Regions from separate parts of the Streptomyces sp. NBC_01515 genome, predicted to be linked through region 1. Evidence: riboswitches for the same ligand, from Rfam matches in the RefSeq annotation. Region 1 holds a riboswitch; each other region holds the start of a gene.
The links. Region 1 has a riboswitch for S-adenosylmethionine ahead of thrC (threonine synthase). Riboswitches for the same ligand answer to the same signal wherever they lie in the genome.
Positions count from the first base shown of each region.

Region 1 (3,646 bases):
ATATACGGAGAATTCGTCCGACTTCAGGGCAAGTCGGGCCCGATAAAGGGAACATAAGGCGCAAAATGAATGCACACTTTGGCTACTTCTCATCGCACGCGGAGCGGGTACTCATATGCGTCCGGCATGCGGAGTGGAGCGGGTTCCCCAACTGTACCCCGCTCAACCCTACAGAATTGCCCCCTCCGCTTCTCTCACGGAGGGGGCAATTCGATGAACTCTTGGTAATCGGCGTTACCGAGGGTAATTTCCGGGGACCTCCGGGCCCCCGCTCAGCCGCCGGCGACAGCCGGAATGATCGAGACGCCGACCCCGTCCGGAGTGGCCGTCTCCAGCCCCTGCTCGAACCGCACATCGTCATCATTCACGTACACGTTGACGAACCGCCGCAACTTGCCCTCATCGTCCAGGACGCGAGCGGAGATCCCGGTGTGGTTCTTCTCCAGATCGCTGATGACCTCGGCGAGGGTCGTGCCCTCGGCGGTGACTTCGGCCTGCCCGCCGGTGTACGTGCGCAGGATGGTGGGGATACGGACGGAAACGCTCATGCTCAAGACCTCCGGTCAGGTACGGCTTTTGTCTTTTAGGGGCGCGGGGAACTGCGCGACCAGCCCCCACCGGCCCGCAGACGAACAACGACGCTACGACGCGAGCCCAGCTTCCCTGAACGACTCAAGGCTCGGCCGAATCGTCGCGGTCAGCCCGGTACCGGCAACCGCATCCAGCGTCTTCAGACCATCCCCGGTGTTGAGTACCACCGTGGTCAGCGTGGGATCCAGCAACCCGTTCTCGATCAGCTTCTTCGCCACACCGACGGTCACCCCACCCGCGGTCTCCGCAAAGATCCCCTCGGTCCGCGCCAGCAACTTGATCGCGTCGACGACCTGCTCATCGTTGACGTCCTCCACCGCCCCACCCGTACGCCGGGCGATGTCGAGGACATACGGCCCGTCCGCCGGGTTCCCGATGGCGAGCGACTTGGCGATCGTGTTCGGCTTCTGCGGCCTTACGACGTCATGCCCCGCTTTGTAGGCGACGGAGACCGGCGAACACCCTTCCGCCTGCGCCCCGAAGATCTTGTACGGCTTGTCCTCGACGAGCCCGAGCTTGATCAGCTCCTGCAGCCCCTTGTCGATCTTCGTGAGCTGCGACCCGGAGGCGATGGGAACCACGAGCTGGTCCGGAAGCTGCCAACCGAGCTGCTCGCAGATCTCGTAGGCGAGGGTCTTGGAGCCCTCCGCGTAGTACGGCCGGAGGTTGACGTTGACGAACCCCCAGCCCTCGCCCGCCGGGTCACCGATCAGCTCGGAGCAGAAACGGTTCACGTCGTCGTAGTTGCCCTCGATGCCGACGAGCTCGCCGCCGTAGATCGCGGCCATGACGATCTTGCCCTGCTCCAGGTCGTGCGGGATGAACACGCAGGAACGGAAGCCGGCCCGGGCGGCGGCGGCGCCGACGGCGCCCGCGAGGTTGCCGGTGGAGGAGCAGGAGAGGGTGGTGAAGTCGAAGGCGCGGGCCGCTTCGATGGCCTGCGCCACGACCCGGTCCTTGAAGGAGTGCGTCGGGTTGCCGGAGTCGTCCTTGACGAACAACTTGCCCGCGTCGACGCCCAGTTCGCGGGCGAGGTTGTCGGCCTGGACGAGCTTGGTCCAGCCGGGGTTGATGTTCGGCTTGTCGGCCACGTCGGCGGGGACGGGCAGCAGGGGCGCGTAACGCCAGATGTTCGCGGGGCCCGCTTCGATCTGCTTGCGGAGCTCTTCGGTGTCGTAGGCCGAGAAGTCGTAGGCGATCTCCAGCGGGCCGAAACACTCCTCGCAGGCGAAGAGCGGACCGAGCGGGACGCGGTGGCCGCACTCGCGGCAGGACAGCGCGACGGCGGGGCCGAGATCGACGCTGTTCACGGGGTTCGTGGTGCTTGCAACAGTCTGCGCAGCCATGGAGGCGAGGCCCTTTCCTCATCTTCCTCACGACGCATTTCGCCATGAGACGGATTTGGCACCTTCCCGAGCCGGGAGCCTCGCCACATCAACGTGACAAGACCGGCTGGAGGGTTGCCGGGGCTTCAACGGGCCGTATCCCTCTGCCCCTCTGGATGAGCGGTGTTCAGTTGTGTATGCGGTTGTGTCACTTGCGTGAGCGTTGACGGCCCCCGACATGCGATGGTCATCAGCGTTGTTCAAGACTGTAACCGAAGGCCAGGACAGTTGAGTGAGCCGTCCGAACCGCGAGACGGATCACCTACACAGGGTGATCGCCTCTCGCCGAGAGAACGCAGAGGAGCCGCGCAACGTGCTGAAAGAAGTCGAGCACTGGCTGAGCACCCGCTCCTGGTCCATGACCGACCGGCCGCTCCACAAGATCCTGGCCGCGAAGCACCGCACGGGCCAGTCGGTCTCCGTCGTGCTGCCCGCGCTCAACGAGGAAGCGACGGTCGGCGACATCGTCGCGATCATCCGTCACGACCTCATGCAGCAGGTCCCGCTCGTCGACGAGATCGTCGTCGTCGACTCCGGGTCCACCGACCGCACCTCCGAGGTGGCCGCCGCGGCGGGCGCCCGGGTCGTGCACCGGGACGACATCCTGCCCCGCATCCCCGCCGTGCCCGGCAAGGGCGAGGTGCTGTGGCGCTCGCTGCTGGTCACCAGCGGCGACATCGTCGCCTTCATCGACGCGGACCTGAAGGAGTTCTCCTCCGACTTCGTCACCGGGATCGTGGGCCCGCTGCTCACCGACCCCGGCGTCGACCTCGTCAAGGCGATGTACGACCGCCCGCTCGGCGGCGCGGCCGGCCAGGGCGGACGCGTCACCGAGCTGATGGCCCGCCCGCTGCTGAACATGCACTGGCCGCAGCTGGCCGGTTTCGTGCAGCCGCTCGGCGGCGAGTACGCGGCCCGCCGCTCGCTGCTGGAGCAACTGCCGTTCCCGGTCGGGTACGGCGTCGAGCTGGGCATGCTCGTCGACGCGCTGCACCTGGTGGGGCTGGACGCTCTCGCCCAGGTCGACGTGGGCGTGCGCAAGCACCGCCACCAGGACGGTCAGGCCCTGGGGCGGATGGCCGCGCAGATCTACCGCACGGCTCAGCTGAGGCTGGCCCGAGGGCATCTGATCCGGCCGTCGCTCACCCAGTTCGAGCGGGGTCCGGACGGCTTCGAGCCGCGCACGTACTCCGTGGACACGGAGGAACGGCCGCCGATGGCGGACATCACCGAGTACCAGTCACGCAAGGTCGCATAACCGCACAGTTACAGGCGCTCACGGACGGTCGTATACGGACTCATACAGTCCGCCGACGGCCGTCCGTACGTTTGAGCGTTTCCGGGCCGGGCTAGGTTGTGGCGTATGGCTTCCACGGCTTCTACGGCTTCCACGCCCCCTCGCGGTGCTGCTCAGGTGCTCGTCGCGTCCAACCGCGGCCCGGTCTCGTACGAGGTGGGCGACGACGGTTCGCTGCGCGCCAGGCGGGGTGGCGGCGGGCTGGTGTCCGGGCTGTCGGCGATCGGCCCGGACGCGGGTGCGCTGTGGGTGTGCTCGGCGCTGTCCGACGGCGACCGCGAGGCCGTACGGCGCGGGGTGGGCGAGGACGGCGTACGGATGCTGGACATCCCGGCGGACGTGCACGCCGACGCGTACAACGGCATCGCCAACT
Region 1 covers NZ_CP109416.1:6,444,636-6,448,281, reverse strand. Annotated here, with positions in the region: gene OG407_RS29170 (MoaD/ThiS family protein) at 273-548, opposite strand; gene thrC (threonine synthase) at 642-1,937, opposite strand; SAM riboswitch class I at 1,953-2,099, opposite strand; gene OG407_RS29160 (glucosyl-3-phosphoglycerate synthase) at 2,290-3,234, shown strand; gene OG407_RS29155 (trehalose-6-phosphate synthase) at 3,340-3,646, shown strand, end outside.

Region 2 (3,646 bases), 2.9 Mb from region 1:
CGTCCTCATCAAGACCAGCGTGGACCGGATTCCGGAGATCGCCGAGTCGATCGCCGCGCTCGAATCTGTGAGCGAGGTCTTTTCCGTCACCGGTACGTATGACTTGATCGCGATGGTTCGGGTGCGGCAGCACGAGGATCTGGCCGAGGTGATTCCTGGGCGGATCAGCAAGATCCCCGGGGTCGAGGGGACGGATACGCACGTGGCGTTCCGGACGTACTCGCAGCATGACCTTGAGGCCGCGTTCGCCATCGGGTTGGACTCGTGAGGTTGGGCGCCTAGTGGGGTGGGGGCGCGGATCATTTGCGGCTGACCGTGCGTCGTGGCTGGTCGCGCAGTTCCCCGCGCCCCTAGTGGGGTTGCCCTTGAGGCGCGTTGCATCGCACCCCGTTTACGTCAACCGCCACATCACACCGCCGGGACGCAGCGGCCGTTCTCCGTGTGGTAGGTCCACTTGGCGCCCTTGGTCACCAGTTCACGGACTGCGCCTACGAAGCGGTCGACGTGCTCGTCCGGGGTGCCCGCGCCGAAGCTGACGCGGATCGCGTTGAGGGACTTTTCACCCGGGGCCGCTTCGGGGGCGCCGCATTCGCCCTGGGTCTGGGGGGCGGTGCCGAGGAGGGTGCGGACCAGGGGGTGGGCGCAGAAGAGCCCGTCGCGGACTCCGATGCCGTACTCGGCGGAGAGGGCGGCGGCGAAGTGGGAGCTGTTCCAGCCGTCGACCACGAAGGAGATCACGCCCACGCGGGGGGCGTCGTCGCCGAACAACGACAGCACCTTGACCTCCGGGACCTCGGCCAGGCCCGCCCGCACCTTCTCGATCAGGTGCTGCTCGCGGGCGACCAGGGTGTCGAAGCCCGCCTCCGTCAGCGCCTTGCAGGCCGAGGCGATGGAGTAGGCGCCGATGACGTTCGGGGAGCCGGCCTCGTGGCGGGCCGCGCTGTCGTGCCACTCCACGTCCACTCCCCCGTCCTCGCGCCGGGCGACCTTGCGGCTGGCCCCGCCGCCCGCGAGGTAGGGGTCGGCCGCCTGGAGCCAGTCCGCACGGCCTGCCAGGACGCCCGAGCCGAAGGGCGCGTAGAGCTTGTGGCCGGAGAAGGCGATCCAGTCGACGTCGAGGTCCTGGACGGACACCGGGTGGTGCGGGGCGAGTTGGGCGGCGTCCAGGACGATGCGGGCGCCGTGGGCGTGCGCCGCCGCCGCCAGCTCCCGGACCGGCCACAGCTCGCCGGTGACGTTCGAGGCGCCGGTGACGCAGACCAGGGCCGGGCCCTGGGGGTCGCGGGCGGCGAGGGCCCGATCCAGGGTCTCGACGGCCTGGGCCGGGGTGCGCGGGGCGTTGAGGTAGGTGACCCGGGCGTCCCTCCAGGGGAGCAGGGACGCGTGGTGCTCGGTCTCGAAGACGAAGACCTGGCAGTCGGCCGGGAGGGCGGCGGCGAGGAGGTTCAGGGAGTCCGTGGTGGAGCGGGTGAAGATCAGCTGGTCGTCGGGGCGGCAGTCCAGGAACTCCTCGACCGTCGTGCGGGCGTTCTCGAACAGGTCGGTGGAGAGCTGTGAGAGGTAGCCGGCGCCGCGGTGCACGCTGCCGTAGTACGGGGCGTAGGCCGCCACGTCGTCCCAGACGCGCTGGAGGGCGGGGGCGCTGGCCGCGTAGTCGAGCGCCGCGTAGGTGACTTCGCCGCCCGTGACGAGCGGGACGGTGACATCCCGACCGAGAACGGGCAGCGGGGCACAAACGGTCTGAGCGGCGGCAACGGTGGAGACAGACATGGCGAACTCCCGTAAGAGGCAGGCGAATTCACTGCGCGAGCGGGCATGGCTCCAGCGCAGGAAAGGGTGAAAGGGGATGTGCGGAGTGGGGGCTTCGCGCCCTATCGCATTCGCTTGCTCACAGAGAGCTCCCTCGATGACCAGGACCCCTGGTGTCTTTCGAGGGGCCCGCGCTTGCCGCAGACCTCGCTGCCTACGGCCTGGTCTTCACCCGGGGCACCCCGCCACGGACGGAGGGTTGCCGGACAGTCGGCCGGGGCCTCATGACTGTCACTCATGACCTGGTCAGAAAACTTACGCGAGGTGATCGTCGTCCCGCAACCCGTGTCCGGATCGCGGGACGACGACCGCCGTACCGCTATGCGTTGCTGGCGGCAGCCCAGCGCTCCAGCGTCCGCTTGGCCGCGCCCGAGTCGATCGACTCGGCCGCCTTCGCCATCCCGGCCCGGATCCGGTCCGCCAGCGGCCCGTCAGCGGCCTCCAGCGCCACCAGGGCCGCCGCCGAGTTCAGGAGTACCGCGTCCCGTACGGCGCCCGTCTCGCCGTCCAGGAGACGGCGAGCCACGTCCGCGTTGTACTCGGGGTCGGCACCGCGCAGGGCTTCCACGGGGACCAGTTCGAGGCCGACGTCCCGCGGGTCGAAGGACTCCTCGGTGACCTTGCCGTCGCGGACGATCCACACCCGGGAGGTGGACGTGGTCGTCAGCTCGTCGAGGCCGTCGTCGCCGCGGAACACCAGGGAGGAGTTCCCTCGCTCGGCGAAGACGCCCGCGATGATGGGCGCCATCCGCGGGTCCGCGACCCCGACCGCCTGCGCCCGCACCTTGGCGGGGTTGGTCAGCGGGCCCAGCGCGTTGAACACCGTGCGGATGCCCAACTGGCCGCGCGCGGCGCCCGCATGACGCAGGGCGGGGTGGAACTTGACCGCGAAGCAGAAGGTGATCCCGGCCTCCTCGGCGACCTCGGCCACCCGTCGCGGGGTCAGCTCCAGGTTGACGCCGAGTCGCTCCAGGACGTCGGAGGCGCCGGACGCGGAGGACGCGGCCCGGTTGCCGTGCTTGACGACTTTCGCGCCCGTGCCGGCGATCACGATCGAGGACATCGTGGAGATGTTCACCGTCTTCGCGCCGTCGCCACCGGTGCCGACGATGTCCACCGTCTTCCCCGACACCTCGATCACGTTCGCGTGCTCGTACATCGCGCGCACGAGACCCGTGATCTCCTCGACGGTCTCTCCCTTGGCCCGCAACGCCACCACGAACCCGGCGATCTGCGCGTCCGTCGCCTCGCCGCGCATGATCTGGTCCATCGCCCAGAAAGTCGCGTCGGCGTCCTGGTCCTGGCCGTACAGCAGCCCGTTCAGTACCTCGGGCCAGGAACGGGCCGCCGCGGTGTCGCCTCCAGCGGGGGTCACAGCGCTCATACGGCCGCTCCTGAGTGTCGTAGAAACCTGCTTCACAAGACGTGCCCCACCCTATCCAGCGCGGGGCACGGCGAAGGGCCCCGTCCGGTGTTCGGACGGGGCCCTTCGACTGTGGCGTGGCGACGCCTCAGCGATCAGTGGTGGCCGTGGCCGCTCGTGATCTCCTTGTACTCCTCGACGGTGGGCTTGGGGATCTGGGACTCCTCGCCGTAGTACGCCTCGCTCAGCTTGGCGCGCAGCTTCTGGGAGCCCTTCACCTTGCGCTCGACGCCGTTGTCGTCGACGGTCGCACCGATCGCGGCCGGCTCGTACTGCTCGTGCGCGGTGAGCGTGTGCAGCGCGTCCTGGCTGAGCGGCTCGTGGATCTCGACGAACTCACCGTGCGGCAGGCGCTTGATGACGCCCGACTCGCGGCCGTGCAGCACCTTGTCCCGGTCGCGGCGCTGGAGGCCG
Region 2 covers NZ_CP109416.1:3,549,517-3,553,162, forward strand. Annotated here, with positions in the region: gene OG407_RS15730 (Lrp/AsnC family transcriptional regulator) at 1-268, shown strand, start outside; gene OG407_RS15735 (aminotransferase class V-fold PLP-dependent enzyme) at 409-1,770, opposite strand; SAM riboswitch class IV at 1,936-2,052, opposite strand; gene trpD (anthranilate phosphoribosyltransferase) at 2,129-3,193, opposite strand; gene OG407_RS15745 (cytochrome bc complex cytochrome b subunit) at 3,328-3,646, opposite strand, start outside.
Region 2: it holds a riboswitch for S-adenosylmethionine, as region 1 does, so the genes downstream of both, OG407_RS15735 (aminotransferase class V-fold PLP-dependent enzyme) here and thrC (threonine synthase) in region 1, are expected to answer to the same signal.

Region 3 (3,646 bases), 5.7 Mb from region 1:
TAGCGGCGCATGCGTCAGCCGACCCAGGTGTCGTGCAGCTGTATCCGGCTGGAGGCGTCGAAGTTCAGCCCGTGCACCTTGGCCGCCACGCCGATCTGGGACTGGAGCTCCACCACCGGCGCGTAGTAGGCGTTCCGCACGATCAACTGCTGTGCCTGCTCGACCAGTTGCCCGCGCTTCGTCGTGTCGGTCGTCGCCGCCTGGCCGGTCAGCGCGGTGTCCAGCGGGCCCACCGGGACGCGGTAGAAGTTGGCCAGCTTGGTGGAGAAGGAGCTGCGCAGGATGTCCGGGTCGGCCCGGGTCACGTTGCCCCACGCGGTGTCGTAGTCACCCGACTGCAGCGTCGGGGCGAGCTGGGTGATCTGGACCTGCTTGAGCGTCAGGTTGACGCCGACGGCCTTGAGTTGCTGCTGGATCAGCTCCAACGTGGGCTGGTTGGTGGCCGCGTTGGGGACCCAGTCGACCGTCAGGCTCAGCTTCTTGCCGTCCTTCGTCCGGATGCCGTCGCCGGCGGTCTTCCAACCGGCCGCGTCCAGAAGGGACTTCGCCTTGGCCGCGTCGGTCGTCAGATCCGCGGAGAGGTTCGCGTAGTCGGGTGTGGTGTGCGCCAGGACGCTGGTCGCGGGCTGGGTGCCGGTCGGGAACACGGTGTCGGCGATCTGCTTACGGTCGATGGCGAACCCGATGGCCTGGCGCACCCGCGCGTCCTTCAGGGCCGGACGCGAGTTGTTGAAGGCCAGGCCGAACACCACGCCGGGGTTGGCCCGCCGCTGAAGGGCGACCTGGCCGCCCTTCAGCGCCGCTTCGTTGGCCTTGCCGACGCTGCTGATCGCGTCCACCTGCCCCGACTGGAGACTGCCGGCCCGCACCCCCGCCTCGGGTACGACCTTGAAGACCACCTTGTCCAGGTAGGCCTCGCCGCTCTTGTGCCACAGCGAGGAGCCCCACGCGTACCCGGTCCGCCTGGCCAGCGTCACCGACTGGTTCTGCACGTACTGCTTGAGCACGAAGGGCCCGGAGCCGACCACTCCCTGGCTGCACTTCTGCTGCGGGGACTTCTTCACGCTCGCGGAGGACTCGATGCCCAGCGAGTGCGTCGAAGTGGCTTGCAGGAACTGGGCGTTGGGCTGCTGGAAGGTCACCTTGACGGTGAGCGGGTCGACGACGGCGGTGCTCTTGACGCCGCTCAGATAGCCCTCGGCGAGGGTCCCCAGCGCGCCGAGGTCCGGTACCGCGTCGAAGTTGTCCTTGACCACCTGGGCGGTCAGCTTCGATCCGTCGCTGAAGGTGACACCCGATCTGAGGTGGAAGGTGAACGTCGTCGCGTCGGGGCTGATGTCCCAGCTCTTCGCCAGCCAGGGCACGATCTTGCCGGTCGCGGGGTCCTGGTCGGTGAGGGAGTCCACGATCTGGCGTACCGAGTAGATGGTGTCGTTGCTGGCCACCTGCTGCGGATCCACGCAGCCGGCGTCGGAACCCACCGCGAAGGTCAGGGTGCCACCGGACTTCGCCGGGCCGCTGCCGCCGTCCGAACCGCCGCTGCCGCCGGACCCGCAGGCGGTGAGCAGGACGCTGGTGGTCAGAAGGGCGGTCAGGGTCGCCCATCGGGTGGGGCGGATGTCCGGATGTGCTCTCACGGAGGGTGCTCCTACTCGTGTCACTACGCATGGGGTGCCCGCGGATCACGGCCGCGCACGTGGGCGCGCCGCTCCGGTCGGCTCAACGCCGTTGACGGGCAGTGCGGTTGGGGGAGTCAAGCGGGAAGGGGGCGCGGCGGGTGCGGATGCCGTCCGTGAACACGGACAGGACCGCGAGAGGCTGCGGAGACATGCCTGCGGGCCGCGACAGACGTCAGACGGACGTGGTCAAGGCGGTCAGGCGCGACACAGACAGCTGGTGAAGCGCTGCAGGTCGATGTGGCGGCGGCGGGAGAACCGGGAGAAGACGGTCGCGGCCGTCAGGGAAGCGACGGAGACGCTCGGGTCACTGCTGTGTCGCACGACCGTCCTCCCCGTCTCCGACCCCGGCCAAGGGCCCCGCGCTTGCAGAGATCGTCGGTGATCCTGCCGGGCTTTCACCTGGAGCACCCCACCGCGTCGGAGGGTTGCCGGTCAGCAAGCCAGGGCTTGACGCTGACACTCGATGCCGGTCGCGATCGTACGGAGCGACGTCGTCGTACGTCAATGGCGGGTCCGGGCCGACGAGGGGAGATCGACCGGGCGGTCCGCTCCGGCTTGACCTTGACGTGCGCGTCAACTCTTAACGTCGGTGGGCGCCGCACACCGTGTGCGGCCGTCGACCACCCGTCAGGAGCCCGTAGATGTCTCCGTCGAACATCCCCGCCACGCACCGCGAGGTCCGACTCGCCTCCCGTCCCCAAGGCGCCCTCGAATCACGCCACTTCACCGTGGCGGAGGTCCCCGTCCCGGAACCGGGACCCGGGCAACTGCTGGTCCGCAACCGCCTGATGGGCGTCGCCGCGTCACTGCGCACCCTGATGGGGGAGGAGGCGGGGCTGCCCCTGCCGTCGTTCGAGGTCGGCGGGCCGCTGTCGGCCCCGGCCGTCGGAGAGGTGGTCACGGCACCCGAGGGCGGGACCCCGCGCCCCGGTGATCTGGTGTCGCACTGGGCGGGGTTCCGCGAGTACGCCGTGGTGGAGGCCGACGCGGTGCAGGCCGTCGACCTGACGGTTCTGCCGGACCCCGTGGCGTACCTCTCGCAGGGGCCGTCGGCCTGGATCGGTGTGGTCCGGGGCGCCGAAGTACGGGACGGGGACACGGTGTTCGTCTCCGGCGCGGCAGGCGGACTCGGCACCCTGGCCGGGCAGTTCGCCCGGATGCGCGGAGCCGGCCGGGTCATCGGCAGCACCAGCTCGCAGCGCAAGGCCGACTACCTGGTCGAGACGCTGGGCTTCGACGCGGTCGTGCTGCGCGGAGCCGAACCCATCGAGGACCAGCTGCGCAAGGCGGCCCCGGACGGCATCGACGCGGTCGTGGACAACGTCGGCGGTGAGCAGCTGCGGGCCGCGCTCGCCCTGGCCCGGCCCGGTGCCCGGGTGGGGCTGATCGGAGCGCTCTCCGCACAGGTCCCGGGCGAGAACACGGCGCCCGTCGAGATCGACACCTACTCGCTGATCGTGCGCGGGATCCAGCTCCGCGGCATCAGCGGCGCGCGCCACCGGGACGCGCTGACGGAATACGAGGAGACGTTCGGCCGTTGGCTCCGCGAGGGCTCGGTCACCGTCCCGCACACCCGCCTGTCCGGAATCGACCAGGCACCCCGCGCCCTGATGGAACTGCTCGAAGGACACCACATCGGCACCGTGGTCGTGGAGTTGTAGTCGTCGGCCACCCGACTCCCGGAGGACGGAATGCGCATCGGCGACGCGGCGGCGGCCGTGGGTGTCACCACCCGAACCCTGCGCTACTACGAGCAGCGCGGACTGATCACGGCACGGCGTACGGCGTCGGGACAGCGGGAGTACGAGGAGGAGGACGTACGCCGACTCCACGCCGTCCGCGAGCTGTTGGACTCCGGCCTCACCATCGGCGACGTGCGGCTCCTCATCGACATCCTCGACGCGCTGCCCGGCCGCCCGGAGGTGCCGGCGGTCCACACGGGGCCCTACGCGGCGACGTGCGTCGTC
Region 3 covers NZ_CP109416.1:695,369-699,014, reverse strand. Annotated here, with positions in the region: gene OG407_RS02675 (ABC transporter permease) at 1-11, opposite strand, end outside; gene OG407_RS02670 (ABC transporter substrate-binding protein) at 15-1,637, opposite strand; gene OG407_RS02665 (putative leader peptide) at 1,875-2,000, opposite strand; SAM riboswitch class IV at 2,034-2,147, opposite strand; gene OG407_RS02660 (MDR family NADP-dependent oxidoreductase) at 2,321-3,340, shown strand; gene OG407_RS02655 (MerR family transcriptional regulator) at 3,371-3,646, shown strand, end outside.
Region 3: it holds a riboswitch for S-adenosylmethionine, as region 1 does, so the genes downstream of both, OG407_RS02665 (putative leader peptide) here and thrC (threonine synthase) in region 1, are expected to answer to the same signal.

Region 4 (3,646 bases), 3.3 Mb from region 1:
GCAGGCCGCGAGACCGCCGGCGAGGGAGGCGAGGACGGTTCCCGCGGTGAGTCCGCGAGTGAGTCTGCTGCGAAGGCTGGGCGTAGACATGGCTGTTCCTAGGCTCGGTGTTGAGGGCTGCTGAAGGTGGAAGTGCGGGGGTTCTGAAGGGGGACGTGCGGGTGGGGCTCAGAGGACCTTGCTGAGGAAGTCCCTGGTCCGTTCGTGCTGTGGCTTGTCGAGGACCTCGTGGGGCGGGCCCTGCTCGACGATCTTCCCGCCGTCGATGAAGACGACCCGGTCGGCGACCTCGCGGGCGAAGCCGATCTCGTGGGTGACGATGACGAGGGTGGTACCGCTGGTCGCCAAGTCCTTGATGACGGCGAGGACTTCGCCGACGAGTTCGGGGTCGAGGGCGGAGGTCGGTTCGTCGAAGAGGATGACGCCGGGGCGCAGGGCGAGGGCGCGTGCGATGGCCACGCGCTGCTGCTGGCCGCCGGAGAGCTGCCTGGGGTAGGCGCCGGTCTTCTCGGCGAGCCCGACGCGGCCGAGCAACTCCCTAGCCAGTTCGAGGGCTTCGGGCTTGCCGAGCCGGCCGGTGGCGACCGGGGCGGCGGCGACGTTGTCGAGGACGGTCAGGTGCGGGAAGAGGTTGAAGTTCTGGAAGACGAACCCGATCCGGCCGCGCTGCGCGAGGATGGCCCGCTCGCTCAACTCCTTGAGCCTGCCGCCCTGTTGCCGCACTCCGATCAGCTCGCCGTTGACGCTGACGTAGCCGATCTCGGGCTTCTCCAGGTGGTTGATGACCCGTAGCAGCGTGGACTTGCCGGAGCCGGACGGGCCGAGGATCACGGTGACCTCGCCGGGCCGCACGGTCAGGTCGACGCCGTCCAGCACCCGGTGGGCGCCGTACCACTTGTGGACGTCGTGCACCTCTACGGCGGCGGGTGTGATGTCCGCCAGCGGTTCGACGGTGTTGGTGGTCATACGGCGGCCTCCCTGCGGATGCGGGCCCGCAGGTCGGTGACACCGGTGCGGAGTTTCTGGATCGGGGTCGGCGGCAGGGAGCGGGTGGCGCCCCGGGCGTAGTGCCGCTCGACGTAGAACTGGATGACGGACACGACGCTGGTGAGGATCAGGTACCAGACGGTGACGACCAGGAGCAGCGGCACGATGTCGCCGGGGTAGGTGGAGCCCATCGTCTGCGCGGAGCCGAACAGGTCGAGCAGCGAGACGTAGAAGACCAGGGAGGTGCTCTTGATCAGGCCGATCAGCTGGTTGACGTAGTTCGGGGTGATGGAGCGCAGCGCCTGTGGGAAGACGATCTTCCTGAACTGGTAGCCCTTGGGGAGGCCGAGGGCGGAGGCCGCCTCGTGCTGGCCCTGGTCGACGGAGAGGATGCCGCCGCGGACCACTTCCGCCGCGTAGGCCGCCTCGTTGAGGCTGAGGCCGACGACGGCGACGGCCATGTCGGTGGCGAGCTTCGACTCGTCGAAGGAGAAGAAGGCGGGGCCGAAGGGGACGCCGATGCTGAGGGTCTGGTACAGGGCGCTGAAGTTGTAGAGGAAGATCAGCACCACGATGAGCGGGATCGAGCGCAGGGCCCATACATAGGTCCAGCTCGCCGCGCGCAGTACCGGGCTCCTCGAGAGCCGGGCCAGGGCGAGCAGGATGCCCCCGAGAAGGCCCAACACGGCGCTCAGCGCGGCTACTTCGAGGGTGATGACGAGTCCGTCGAGGATCGTCGGGCGCAGGAACCAGTAGCCGAAGCGGTCCCACTGGTAGAAGGAGTTGGTGACCAGTCCGTGGATGAACTGGGCGACCAGCACCAGCACGACCAGGGTGACGATCCACCGGCCGGGCCGGCGCAGCGGCTGAACTCGCTGTGCTGTCAGGGGTTTTGACGGTGCGTCGGCGGACGGCGCGGCGGCCAGGGACACGGTGGTGCCCGGGGGTTCAGTCATGGAGGGCTCCGGCGGAAGTCGGACACCCCGGGTCGCGACACCCGGGCGAGGCTGACGCGTCGCACGAGGTGAGGAACACACAGGACCGGGGGCTGGGCGGACAACGGCACACCGCACGGGCGGTGTTCGTCAGGAACGCGGAACGCGAGGGCTGGGAGAAGTCGTCAGCCTCGACAGCGGGCGAAGCCCGGGGCGGTACACGCGGTACACAGTGCGCTGTTGACGCGCAGCAGATCGACGGCACGGTCCGCGACGAGAGGGTTCACACACGGCAGTACGCAGCCCGCGGGGCGGCGCGGCGCCGTCCGGAGAGCTGCGTACATGTCCGTCACCCATCACTGTTGTGGCCCTGGGGGCCTCGCGCTTACCGAAAACGTCATCCGGTCCGGTCGTCACCTGGGGCACCCCACCGCGTGCGAGGGTTGCCGGTCAGCAAGCCAGGGCTTGTCGCTGACGCTCATGACCGTTCTAGGTCGCAAGTTAAGACAATTGTCCGAACGTATGTCAATGGCCGTCCATCAACTGGACGTCACAGAACGCGCTCAGCTGCGGCAAGCTCCCGTTTCGTCCGCCGCGTGGGCCTCCCAGTCCAGGATCTGGACAGCCGCGCCGGCGGCCTCCAGGCCCCGGCAGTGGGCGTGGTGGCGGCGGGCGATGCCGTCGAGGTCGAGGTGGGTGCCGAAGGCCGGGTGGGCGGCCAGACGGCGGGCATAGGCCCACAGGTGGGGGTGGTCGGCGATCCGCTGTACGGCGGCGGCGTCCAGGTGGTTGCGGTGCACGGTGTCGAGTTGGACCAGTGACACCCACAACTCGACGTCGGCGGCGGTGAGTTCGTCACGGATCATGTGCTCGCGGCCGTCCAGCCAGCGGTCCAGCGAACCCAGGGTCTCCAGCAGCCGGGCGACCGCCGCGTCGCGCTCCTCCTGTTCGACACCGGCCGCGCCGGCGCGCTGCGCGGCGTCCTCGATGCCTTCGGCGCACAGCCGCTCGACGGCCTCGATCTCCGACTCGGCACCGCACGGGTACAACTGGGGTCCGCCCGCGCCGAAGTGCCGGGCGAGGTCGCGCATGATGTCGGGGGCGTGGGTGCTGACGATCCGGCCGGACCAGTCGTCGCTGAGCACGGGCGCGGCGGCCGGTCCGGAGTAGCGGTGCGCGCTCGCCTCGTAGAGCGGGCGCAGCGCGGAGTGTCCACCACCCGGACAGTCGGGCACGGCGGACAGGAACACGGCCGGACAGCTCTCGTCGAGGCCGAGCAGGCTGTGGGTGACGGCGATGCGCAGGCCGTCGGCGCAGGCGGTGGACAGATGGAGGCGGTAGCGGCGCGGCACGGCGTAGTGCCCGCTGCGCGCGTCGCGTCCGATCCGGCCCCGGAACACGGGGGCGGAACGGGGTGCGGGGATGGCGGCGAGAGGCGTGCTGGACATGGGACTCCCCGGGTACGGGCGCGTGGACGTACGCGCGGCGGAAGCGTCGTCGAGCGGAGGACGGGGGCTCAGCGCGGGGGGTTCAGCGCGCTGCAGACCCGCAGCAGGTCGATGTGACGGCGGGAGGTCAGAAGAGGCGAACGGTCCACGCGGCTGGTGGTGACCGGCTCAAGGCGCCCCATTGTTTCCCTACCTGTTCACTAGGATTCCCTACTGGAGTGTCGATCCGCCGTCGCCCGGGGTCAAGAGGGCGTCCACGGGTCGGTCACCGATGCC
Region 4 covers NZ_CP109416.1:9,755,935-9,759,580, reverse strand. Annotated here, with positions in the region: gene OG407_RS43155 (ABC transporter substrate-binding protein) at 1-90, opposite strand, end outside; gene OG407_RS43150 (amino acid ABC transporter ATP-binding protein) at 169-966, opposite strand; gene OG407_RS43145 (amino acid ABC transporter permease) at 963-1,943, opposite strand; SAM riboswitch class IV at 2,299-2,408, opposite strand; gene OG407_RS43140 (glutathione S-transferase C-terminal domain-containing protein) at 2,486-3,370, opposite strand; gene OG407_RS43135 (putative leader peptide) at 3,439-3,552, opposite strand.
Region 4: it holds a riboswitch for S-adenosylmethionine, as region 1 does, so the genes downstream of both, OG407_RS43145 (amino acid ABC transporter permease) here and thrC (threonine synthase) in region 1, are expected to answer to the same signal.